2 regions of the Methylobacterium sp. P1-11 genome follow, and region 2 is predicted to be linked to the other one. Evidence: predicted binding sites of a transcription regulator. Region 2 holds the regulator's gene; the other holds the start of a gene.
The links. The regulator PhoB, encoded in region 2, activates phosphate uptake and scavenging genes when phosphate is short. The targets are predictions, from matches to a motif close to TGTCATNNANCTGTCAT.
Positions count from the first base shown of each region.

Region 1: a site for PhoB is predicted at 3,815-3,831, ahead of phnC (phosphonate ABC transporter ATP-binding protein). Genes of this name have one in related genera too.

Region 1 is NZ_NPKS01000012.1:160,663-165,828, forward strand. It holds gene CIW48_RS14375 (inorganic phosphate transporter) at 1-1,076, opposite strand, end outside; gene CIW48_RS14380 (ceramide glucosyltransferase) at 1,287-2,435, shown strand; gene CIW48_RS14385 (DUF1045 domain-containing protein) at 2,461-3,147, shown strand; gene CIW48_RS14390 (chloramphenicol acetyltransferase) at 3,140-3,760, shown strand; gene phnC (phosphonate ABC transporter ATP-binding protein) at 3,875-4,723, shown strand; gene phnD (phosphonate ABC transporter substrate-binding protein) at 4,820-5,166, shown strand, end outside.
Region 2 is NZ_NPKS01000009.1:114,060-119,225, reverse strand. It holds gene phoU (phosphate signaling complex protein PhoU) at 1-636, shown strand, start outside; gene phoB (phosphate regulon transcriptional regulator PhoB) at 781-1,476, shown strand; gene CIW48_RS11600 (protein-disulfide reductase DsbD domain-containing protein) at 1,660-3,834, opposite strand; gene CIW48_RS11595 (aminopeptidase P family protein) at 3,954-5,166, opposite strand, start outside.

The DNA of each region.
Region 1 (5,166 bases), on a different contig from region 2:
TCCGAGAGCGCCGCCAGCGCCGCGTAGACGGGCGGGGCGTTCAGGGCCTTGGTCTTGAGCGCCTCGGTCACCGTCCGGCGCGCAGCGGCGGCGTCCGGCACCGCTGCGCCCGGGGCGCGGGCGGAGAACACCCCGCTCGCCGCCGTCGAGGCCTGCACGAAGGCGGGCGTCGTGTCGTCCGCCATCGTGCGGTTGAGGGCGTAGGCCGTGGGGGCGGCGCCGATCAGGATCAGCATGATGAGGCCCATGCCCTTCTGCCCGTCATTGCCGCCGTGGAAGAACGAGACCAGCGTGCAGGTGAGGATCAGCAGGCCGCGGATCCAGAGGGGCGGCGGCGCCTCGCCCTTAGGCGCCTCGTAGAGGTCCTTGCGGCGCACGGCGAATTTCAGGGCGAGCAGCAGCAGCGCCGCCAGCACGAAGCCGCAGACCGGCGAGAACAGCAGCGCCTTGAAGACGTTGAGCGCCTGGTTCCAGTCGACGCCCGCGGTGCCGTCGCCGCCGTTCATCAGCTGGTTGGCGAGGCCGACGCCGAGCACCGAGCCGATCAGCGCGTGGGACGACGAGTTCGGCAACCCGAAGGCCCAGGTCCCGAGGTTCCACAGGATCGCCGCCAACAGGAGCGCGAAGATCATCGCGTAGCCCGCATGCGAGCCGACGTTGAGGATCAGCTCGACCGGCAGCAGAGTCACGATCGCGTAGGCCACGGCGCCCGAGGACAGCATCACGCCGAGGAAGTTGAAGAAGCCCGACCAGATCACCGCGACGAGCGGCGGCAGCGAGTGGGTGTAGATCACCGTCGCGACCGCGTTGGCGGTGTCGTGGAAGCCGTTCACGAATTCGAAGGCGAGGGCGATCAGCAGGGCGAGGCCGAGCAGCGCGAAGGCGCCGTAGGCCAGGGGCGCTTCCCCGACCGCGTTCATGTCCGCGACGAGGCTCACCACCGCGTAGCCGAGACCCGCCACCAGGACGAGGAGGAACGCGACCACCCCGCCCAGATGCATCCCGTGGTCGAGGCGCGGGCCGCCCGCCGGCCCATCTTCGACCGCACCCGACGGCATCACGGCGGAATCGGACATGAACCCTCGCGCGGAATCTTTTGTGGTGGTGAACCGGGATTAAAATGGGCCGGTGACGGTTCGGTGACGTCCGGCTGCAGGACGGTGCCGTGACCGGCCGCGTCGGCGATCGGGTCCGAAAGCGCCGGGCGGCGTCGCCCCTGTCACACGCCTGACGCGGTCCGGCCGCTAGCGGACCGGACCGCTCACCTCATTGATCGAGGGATCCGCATGCTTGACGCCACGGTGCCGGCCCTGTCCCTCGGCGCGCTCCTGGCCCTCGTCCAGATCGGCAGCATCGCCGTGGCTGGCCGGCGCCTCGGCCGGAATTACGGGCCGTCGCGGTTTCCGGAAGGCGCGCCCGTCTCCCTGGTCCGTCCGCTGCGCGGCGTCGAGGCCTACAGCGAGGAGATGCTCGTTCGCAGCTTCCGCCTCGACTACCCGTCCTACGAGCTGATCTTCTGCGTCGCCGACCCCGCCGACCCGATCGTCCCGATGGTGGAGCGCCTGATCGAGGCCCACCCGCACGTGCCCGCCCGCCTGATCCTCGGCGACGAGCGCGTCAGCGCGAACCCGAAGCTCAACAACTGCCTGCGTGGCTGGCGTGCCGCCGCCCACGACTGGGTGGTGCTCGCCGATTCCAACGTGGCCATGCCGCCGGACTACCTCCAGCGGCTCCAGGCGGCGTGGCGGGACGACACCGGCCTCGTCTGCTCCACCCCGGCCGGCGCCCGCCCGGGCAGCTTCATGGCCGAGGTGGAGTGCGCCTTCCTGAACACCCTGCAGGCGCGCTGGCAATACGCCGCCGAGGCCTTCGGGCTGGGCTTCGCGCAGGGCAAGAGCATGCTCTGGCACAAGCCCTTCCTGGAGGCGCAGGGCGGGCTCCAGGCACTGGCGGCCGAGATCGCCGAGGATGCGGCCGCCACCAAGCTCGTCCGCGCCGCCGGCCGGCGCGTCCACCTCGTGGCGAGCCCGTTCGAGCAGCCGCTCGGCCCGCGCGGCTTCCGGGAGGTCTGGGCGCGGCAGCTGCGCTGGGCGCGGCTGCGCCGCGTGACCTTCCCGCTGTTCTTCGCCCCCGAGATCGGCAGCGGCGTCCTGCTGCCGGCGCTCCTCGTCGCCCTCTGGGCCGGCAGCCTCGCGGGCCTTGTCGGCGCTTCCGGCCTCGCCGCCCTGTGCTATGCCGCCGAGCACCGGCTCGCTCTCCGCGCGGGCTGGCACCGTTCGCCCCGCATGCTGGCGGCCTTCCTGGCGCGCGACGTCCTGATCCCGGCGATCTGGCTCGGCGCTTGGATGCGGAGCGCCATCGTGTGGCGGGGCAACGCCATGGACGTGCGCCCGCGGCGGGCCGCCGACGCGCGCTCCTACGCGCCGACGGCCTGACCGCCCGACGATCGGAGGCCCTGACGTGTCGCGCCGCTACGCCCTCTACTGGCTGCCCGCCCCGGGCTCCCGTCTCGAAGCCTTCGGCCGGGCGATCCTCGGCACCGACAACGTGACCGGGACGCAGGTGCCGCATCCGGAGGGGCTCGGCGATCTCGCACCCGTCACGGCGGGCGCGCGGGCCTACGGGTTCCACGCCACCCTCAAGGCGCCGCTGCGCCTCGCCCCGGGCACCGGGGAGGCCGACCTTGTCGCCGCCGCCCGCGACCTCGCGGCCGCGCACCCGCCGGTGGCGGTGGGCCCGCTCCGGGTCGCCGCCCTCGGGCCGTTCCTCGCCTTGGTGCCGGCGGCCCCGCCGCCGGAGCTGGGGCTCCTCGCCGCCGAGTGCGTCGCCGCCCTCGACCCGTTCCGGGCGCCGCTCACCGAGGCCGAGCACGCCAAGCGCCGGCCGGAGCGCCTCGGCCCGCGCGGCCGCGCGCTGCTCGCGCGCTGGGGCTACCCGTACGTGTTCGAGGCCTTCCGCTTCCACATGACCCTGACCGACGCCCTGCCGGAGGCGGAGCGCGACCTCTGGCACCGGCGCCTGTCCGAGGCCTACGCCGCCGCGGGACCGGAGCCCCTGCGGATCGACGCCGTCAGCCTCCTGACCCAGGACGGGTCGAGGCCGTTCCGGCTCCTGGCGCGCCTGCCCTTCGGAGAGGCCCGTGGTTGACCGCCCCCTCGGCCTCGAACCCGCGCTCGATCCGAGCGCCCGGGTCGTCGACAGCCGCCTCGGCCGCTACACCGAGGTCGGCGCCCGCACCCGGCTCACCGAGACCGTGCTCGACGACTATTCCTACATCGGTGAGGACGGCGAGGTGATCTACACCGCGATCGGCAAGTTCTGCTCGATCGCCGCCAGCGCGCGGATCAATCCGGGCAACCACCCGATGGAGCGGGCGTCGCAGGCGCACTTCACCTACCGGGCGCGCGCCTACTGGCCGGAAGAGGCGGACGAGCCGGCCTTCTTCGACCGACGCCGGGCGAGCCCGGTCTCGATCGGCCACGATGTCTGGATCGGCCACGGCGTGGTCGTCCTGCCCGGGCGCACCATCGGCACCGGCGCGGTGGTGGGAGCGGGCGCCATCGTCACCCGCGACGTCGAACCCTACACGATCGTGGTCGGCAATCCCGCCAGGCCGGTCCGGCGCCGCTTTCCCGAGGCGATCGCCGCGCGCCTGACGCGCCTCGCCTGGTGGGACTGGGACCACGAGCGGCTGCGTCGGGCGCTGCCGGATTTCCGCGGCCTGCCCATCGAAGCATTCCTGGAGCAGTACGAAGATTAAGTCGGCTATCGAATAACGGAGATGTTGCGCCGGCAAATATAATCGTCTCGAATACGTCATCCAATTGTCGTGAAACCGGCGTTTACGTGCGGCCATTCCGCGGCGGATGGTTGCATGCTGGTTATCGAGGATCTCACGCGCCAGTACGGCGACCGGCGCGCCGTCGACGGCGTGTCGCTCCGGATCGAACCCGGCAGCTTCGTCGGGGTGATCGGCAGGTCGGGCGCCGGCAAGTCGACCTTGCTGCGCCTCATCAACCGGCTTGCGGATCCGAGTTCGGGGCGCATCCTCCACGAGGGGCGCGAAGTCACGACCCTGCGGGGCCGCCCGCTGCGCGAGTGGCGCACCCGCTGCGCCATGATCTTCCAGCAGTTCAACCTCGTCGGCCGGCTCGACGTCATGACCAACGTGCTGATGGGCCGGCTCAGCCACGTGCCGAGCTACCGCTCTTTGCTCCGGCGATGGTCCGCCGAGGACCGGGCCATGGCCCTCGCCGCCCTGGAGAGCTTCGACATGGGCGAGTTCGCCGGCCAGCGGGCCGACGGCCTGTCGGGCGGGCAGCAGCAGCGCGTCGCCATCGCCCGCGCCCTCGTGCAGGAGCCCGAGATCCTGCTCGCCGACGAGCCGGTCGCCTCGCTCGATCCGCGCAACACCCGCCTCGTGATGGACGCGCTCGCCGACGTGAACCGGCGCTACGGCATTACGGTGCTGTGCAACCTGCACTCCCTCGACCTCGCCCGCGCCTACTGCGACCGCCTCGTCGGCCTCGCGGCGGGGCGGGTCGTGTTCGAGGGCGGCCCCTTCGACCTCACCGAGGACGTGGCGCGCCGGCTCTACGGCCTGGAGGCCGGCGAGGTGCTGGACGATGCCGCGCAGCGCGAGGCGGAGCAGCGGGCCGCGATGCCGGGCCGGCCCGGGCTGGTGTCGGCGCGGCCGGTCCGCGAGGCCGCCCTCGGCGCCTGATCCGGGCCTCGGGCCCCAACAACACCACACGGGAAACGCCCGACCGGCCTGCGGCCGGCCGAACTCCCGCCCTACGCCGACACGAAGGACGACACGATGATCACCCGACGCACCCTCGCTGGCGCCGCCGCGGCCCTCGCCCTCCTCGGCCTGCCGGCCGCCGCCCAGGACTGGAAGGCCCAGTATCCGGAACTGACGCTCGGCGTGATCCCGGCCGAGAACGCCTCGGGCACCGCCGACCGCTGGGCGCCGCTCACCGCCTACCTGACCAAGACGCTGGGCGTGCCGGTGAAGCTGCGGGTCGCGAGCGACTACGCCGCCGTGATCGAGGGCCAGCGGGCCGGCAACATCCAGATCGCGTGGTACGGGCCGGCCTCGTTCGCGCGGGCCGTGATGACCGGCGTTAAGATCGAGCCGATCGTCAACCAGAAGCACGAGACCGG
Region 2 (5,166 bases):
AAGATGACCGCGGAGGCGACCGACGCCCTCGTGCGCCGGGACGACACGCTCGCCCAGGCGGTGATCCTCGCCGACAAGCGCCTCGACGCGCTGCAGCGGGACATCGAGGAGCGCGCGGTCCTGCTGATCGCCCGGCGCCAGCCCCTCGCGATCGACCTGCGCGAGACCATCTCGGCGATCCGCGTCTCCGGCGATCTCGAGCGGATCGGCGACCTCGCCAAGAACGTCGCCAAGCGCGTGGTGGCGATCTCCGACCAGGCGCCGGCCCAAAAGATCGTGCTCGGCGTGCGCCACATGAGCGACCTCGCCGAGGGCCAGCTCAAGGACGTGCTCGACGCCTATGCGAGCCGCGACGTCCAGGCGGCCCACGACGTCTGGGAGCGCGACGGCGAGATCGACGCCCTGTACAATTCCCTGTTCCGCGAGCTCCTGACCTACATGATGGAGGATCCGCGCAACATCTCGTTCTGCACGCATCTGCTGTTCTGCGCCAAGAACGTCGAGCGCATCGGCGACCACACCACCAACATCGCCGAGACGATCCACTATCTCGCCACCGGCGAAACCCTGGCGGGCGACCGGCCCAAGAACGATGCGTCGAACTATGTGACGGTGGACGGTGTCCAGGCTCCGTGAGCGCCCGGCCCCGGCCCCGGCGCCGCACGGCGCGCGCCTTCCCGCCGGGCGCGGCCGGGGTGACCGTGCGTGTGGGTTGAGGCGCGGCGGCGCCTCCTGCAGCATCCGCCGGACCGCCGGTAGAACGGATCTTCGAACGTGAGCATGCAAGTCCTGATCGTCGAGGACGAGGAGGCGCTGACCACGCTGCTGCGCTACAACCTGGAGGCCGAGGGTTTCCTGGTGGATTCGGCGGCGCGCGGCGACGATGCCGAACTGCTCCTGGCGGAGCGGATCCCGGACCTCGTCCTGCTCGACTGGATGCTACCCGGCCTCTCGGGGATCGAGCTGTGCCGCCGAATCCGGGCGCGCCGCGAGACCGAGCGGCTGCCGGTGATCATGCTCACCGCCCGGGGCGAGGAGGGCGACCGGGTCCGCGGTCTCGGCACCGGCGCCGACGACTACATCGTCAAGCCGTTTTCCGTGCCGGAACTGCTCGCCCGGATCCGCGCGCTGCTGCGTCGGGCCAAGCCCGCCCATGTCTCGGATCGGCTGGCGGCGGGCGACCTGGAACTCGACCGGACCGGCCACCGCGTCCGGCGCGGCGGCGAAGAGCTGCATCTGGGCCCCACAGAGTTCCGGCTCCTGGAATTCCTGATGCTGGCGCCCGGCCGGGTCTTCTCCCGCGAGCAGCTTCTCGACGGGGTCTGGGGGCACGACGTCTACATCGACGAGCGCACCGTCGACGTCCATGTCGGGCGGCTGCGCAAGGCGCTGAACGGCCCGCGCCAAGCCGATCCGATCCGCACGGTTCGCGGCTCGGGCTATGCCTTCGACGAGACCTTCTCGCTGGAAGCCTGAGGCGGGATCGAAGCGTACCGGAACGAGGATCGGTCGGCCGCAGCCTCGGTACGCGCGCGGTGCCGTGCCGCTCGGCCATACGACGTCGGCGGGTGCGGCGCCGCCGGATTGCGTCGCTCCGCTCGCAAGGACGGCGGGCCGGGCGTTTCGACGCGCATGCGGCTTCAGGACCCTCTCGACCTTTCAGCGAGCCAGCGCAGCGCTCCGGCCGGACACGGCTGGCACCGCCTCCAGCGCCGCCAGAACCGTCCCCTCGGTGAGGATCTGCGGGAGAACCTGGGGTTCCCCGGTTCCGGTGTAGAGCAGGTAGAGCGGGACGCCGCTGCGCCCGTGCTTCTCCAGGAGGCGGGTGATCTCGGGATTCTGGTTGGTCCAGTCGCCTTTCATGTAGGTCACGCCGCGCTCGGCCATCGCGGCGCGCACCGCCCTGGTGTTGAGCGAGGTCGCCTCGTTCACCGCGCAGGTGATGCACCACGCGGCCGTCATGTCGATGAAGACGGGGCGATGCGCGTCGACCAGGGCGTCGAGGCGCGCCTGGGTGAACGGCTCGACCCCGTCGGCGGCGGCCTGCGCCGACGACGGCACGGCGCGGTCCCGCGGCAGGGTCACCGCAAGGGCGGCTACGGCGATCAGCGCGAGAGCCGCGGCGGCCTGCGAGACCCGGCCGACCTTGGGCGCGGCGGCGCGGCCATGCTCCCAGGCCCAAGCGGCGAAGCCCACCAGCACCAGGCCGATCAGCGCCGCCAGCAGGCCGCGCGGATCCACCTGCTGCGCCAGCACCCAGATCAGCCACGCCACGGTGGCGTAGACCGGGAAGGCGAGGACCTGCTTCAGGGTCTCCATCCAGGCGCCCGGCCGAGGCAGCGCACGCAGGGCCCGCGGCCAGAGGGTGAGCACCAGGAAGGGTAGGGCGAGGCCGAAGCCAAGGCTCGCGAAGACGGCGAGCGCGACGCCGGCGCTCTGGGTCAGCGCGAAGCCCACAGCCGAGCCCATGAGCGGCGCCGTGCAGGGCGTCGCCACCAGGGTCGCGAGCACGCCCGTGAAGAACGAGCCGCTCAGGCCGGCACGGTGGGTGAGGCCGTCGCCAAGGCCGGCGAGACGGCCGCCGACATGGACTGCACCCGACAGGCTCAGGCCCATCGCGAACAGCAGATAGGCGAGCCCCGCCACCATGGCGGGCGATTGCAGCTGGAACCCCCAGCCGATCGCAGCCCCGCCGCCCTTCAGGGCGATCAACAGCGCGGCAAGACCCAGGAAGCTCACCAGAACGCCCGCCGTATAGGCGAGGCCGTGCATCCGCAGCCGGGCCGGCCCCTCGCCGGCATGCCGCACGAGGCTCAGCACCTTGATGGACAAAACCGGGAAGACGCAGGGCATCAGGTTGAGGATCAGCCCGCCCAGGAAGGCGAAGACCGCGGCGGTCGCGAGGGTCAACGCGTCGAAGTCGGCGGCGACCGGCGGGGCTGCGACCGGACTCGGAGCGCTCGGGGCCGCCGCGGCGGCCGGGAGCACGGGCTCGTCCCCATACGCGAAGGCGAGGCGGCGGCTTCCGGCGGTGCCGACCTCGTCGAGCGTCAGGACGCCCGGGAGTGTGGCGGGAGCCGGATCGGTCGGGCTGCTCCGCCCGACGGTCAGGTGCAGGCCGGTCTCGTCGACGGACATTACCTGTGCGGCGGCGTTGTCGATCGCCGTCTCGGCATAGGGAAAATACGCGGCGTTCCGGATCGTGTCGGCCTTGAGACCGGTCGCGGCGAAATCGAGGCGCAGGGTGTCGCCCTGGCTCGACAGGCGCAGGGGCCAGAGCGCCGGCACGGGCAGCGCGGCACGGGCGCGCGCGAACAGAGCGGCGTTGGCCGGGTCCGGCTCGGCCTTGCCCACCGGCAGGGTGAGAGCGAGATCGGCCGAACCCGGGACGCACTCGGTCTCGCAGACGAGATAGGTCAGCTTCGCCTGGATCTGCACGGGATCGGCCGGGTCGAGGCTCGGCGGCGGCGTCACGGGCACGAGGAGCGTGACCTCGCCCTCGTAACCGTAATTCATGAGCGTCGCGATCGGGATGCGCTCCGGCGCCGGCCACCGGATCGCGCCGGCGTTGAAGCCGGCCGGCAGGGTCCAGGTCACCTCCGGGGGCAGGCCGGAATCGCCCGGATTGCGCCAGTAGACGTGCCAGCCCGGCTTGATCTGCATCCGCACCGCCAGCGTGAAAGGCTGCGCGCCAGAAACCGCCGCAGGCTCCGCCACGAGGCTCGCCCGCACGAGGTCCGGCGGCGTACGGAAGCCTTGCAGGAGACCTTGCGCCGCAGCGGCCGAGAGGCTCGCGGCGAAGGCCAGGATCAGAATGGCGAGACGGCGGATCATACTGTCCCTTCGCGCGCAGGACGGTCGCGGTTTCATGCGCGGCGTGTCCGGTCCGGGGCGGGCATTTTCATGGTCCCGCGTCTTACCACGGGACGCGTCCGGGGTCCTGCGCCGGGGACTTAAGCGTCAAGCGGTGCCGTCGCCCGCTCCAGCCAGTCGCGCGTCCCGGCATCGAGCCCGGACGCCAGGGCCTCGCATACCCGGGCATGATACGCGTCGATCCAGGCGCGCTCCTCCGGTTCGAGCAGGTCCGGCTCGATCAGCCGCCGGTCGTAGGGGGCGAGCGTCAACGTCTCGAAGCCGAGCATCGGGCGCTCGCCGCCCTCGATCGCGCGGGGCTCGACCAAGACAAGGTTCTCGATCCGGATGCCGTAGGCGCCGCGGGCGTAATAGCCGGGCTCGTTCGACAGGATCATGCCGGGCTCCAGCGCCACCGTGCCGGTCTTGGCGATCCGCTGTGGCCCCTCGTGCACAGACAGGAAGGCGCCGACGCCGTGGCCAGTGCCGTGATCGAAGTCGAGGCCCGCCTGCCAGAGCGGTGCCCGTGCGAAGGCGTCGATCTGTGCGCCGGTCGTGCCGACCGGGAACACCGCCCGGGCGATAGCGACATGTCCCTTCAGCACCCGTGTGAAGCGGTCGCGCATTTCAGCGCTCGGCGCACCCACCGCGACCGTGCGGGTAATGTCGGTGGTGCCGTCTGGATATTGCGCACCGGAATCGATCAGGAACAGCTCGCCGGTCTGGACCGCCCGGTCGGTGGTGCGGCTGACCCGGTAATGGACGATCGCCCCGTTCGGCCCGGATCCCGAGATCGTCGGGAACGACACCTCGCGCAGATCGCCGCCCGCGGCCCGGAAATCCTCGAGCGCCTCGACGGCGGCGATCTCGGTGAGGCCACCGCCGAGGGCGGCGCCATCGAGCCAAGCGAGGAAGCGCACGACACTCGCCCCATCACGGATATGGGCGGCGCGCGCGCCCGCGATCTCGGCGGCGTTCTTGACCGCCTTCATGCCGGTGATCGGATCCTTGCCGACATCGGCGGTGCCGCCGGCAGCTTCGATCTTCTCCTTCAGGGCGACTGCACCGGTGGCCGCATCGAGGCGGACGCGCACGCCGGCCAGGGATGCCAGCCCGTCGTCCAGCTCTGCCCGGGGCAGAATCTCGGCGATCGGAGCGAGCACCGCGCGCAGGGCCGGATCGACGTTCGGCGAGACGAGGAACAGTCGCGCCAGCCCCGCGCGCGGCAGGATGGCGTAGCCCAGCGCCAGCGGCGTATGCGCGACATCGGAGCCGCGCAGGTTGAAGGCCCAGGCGAGATTGTGCGGGTCCGAG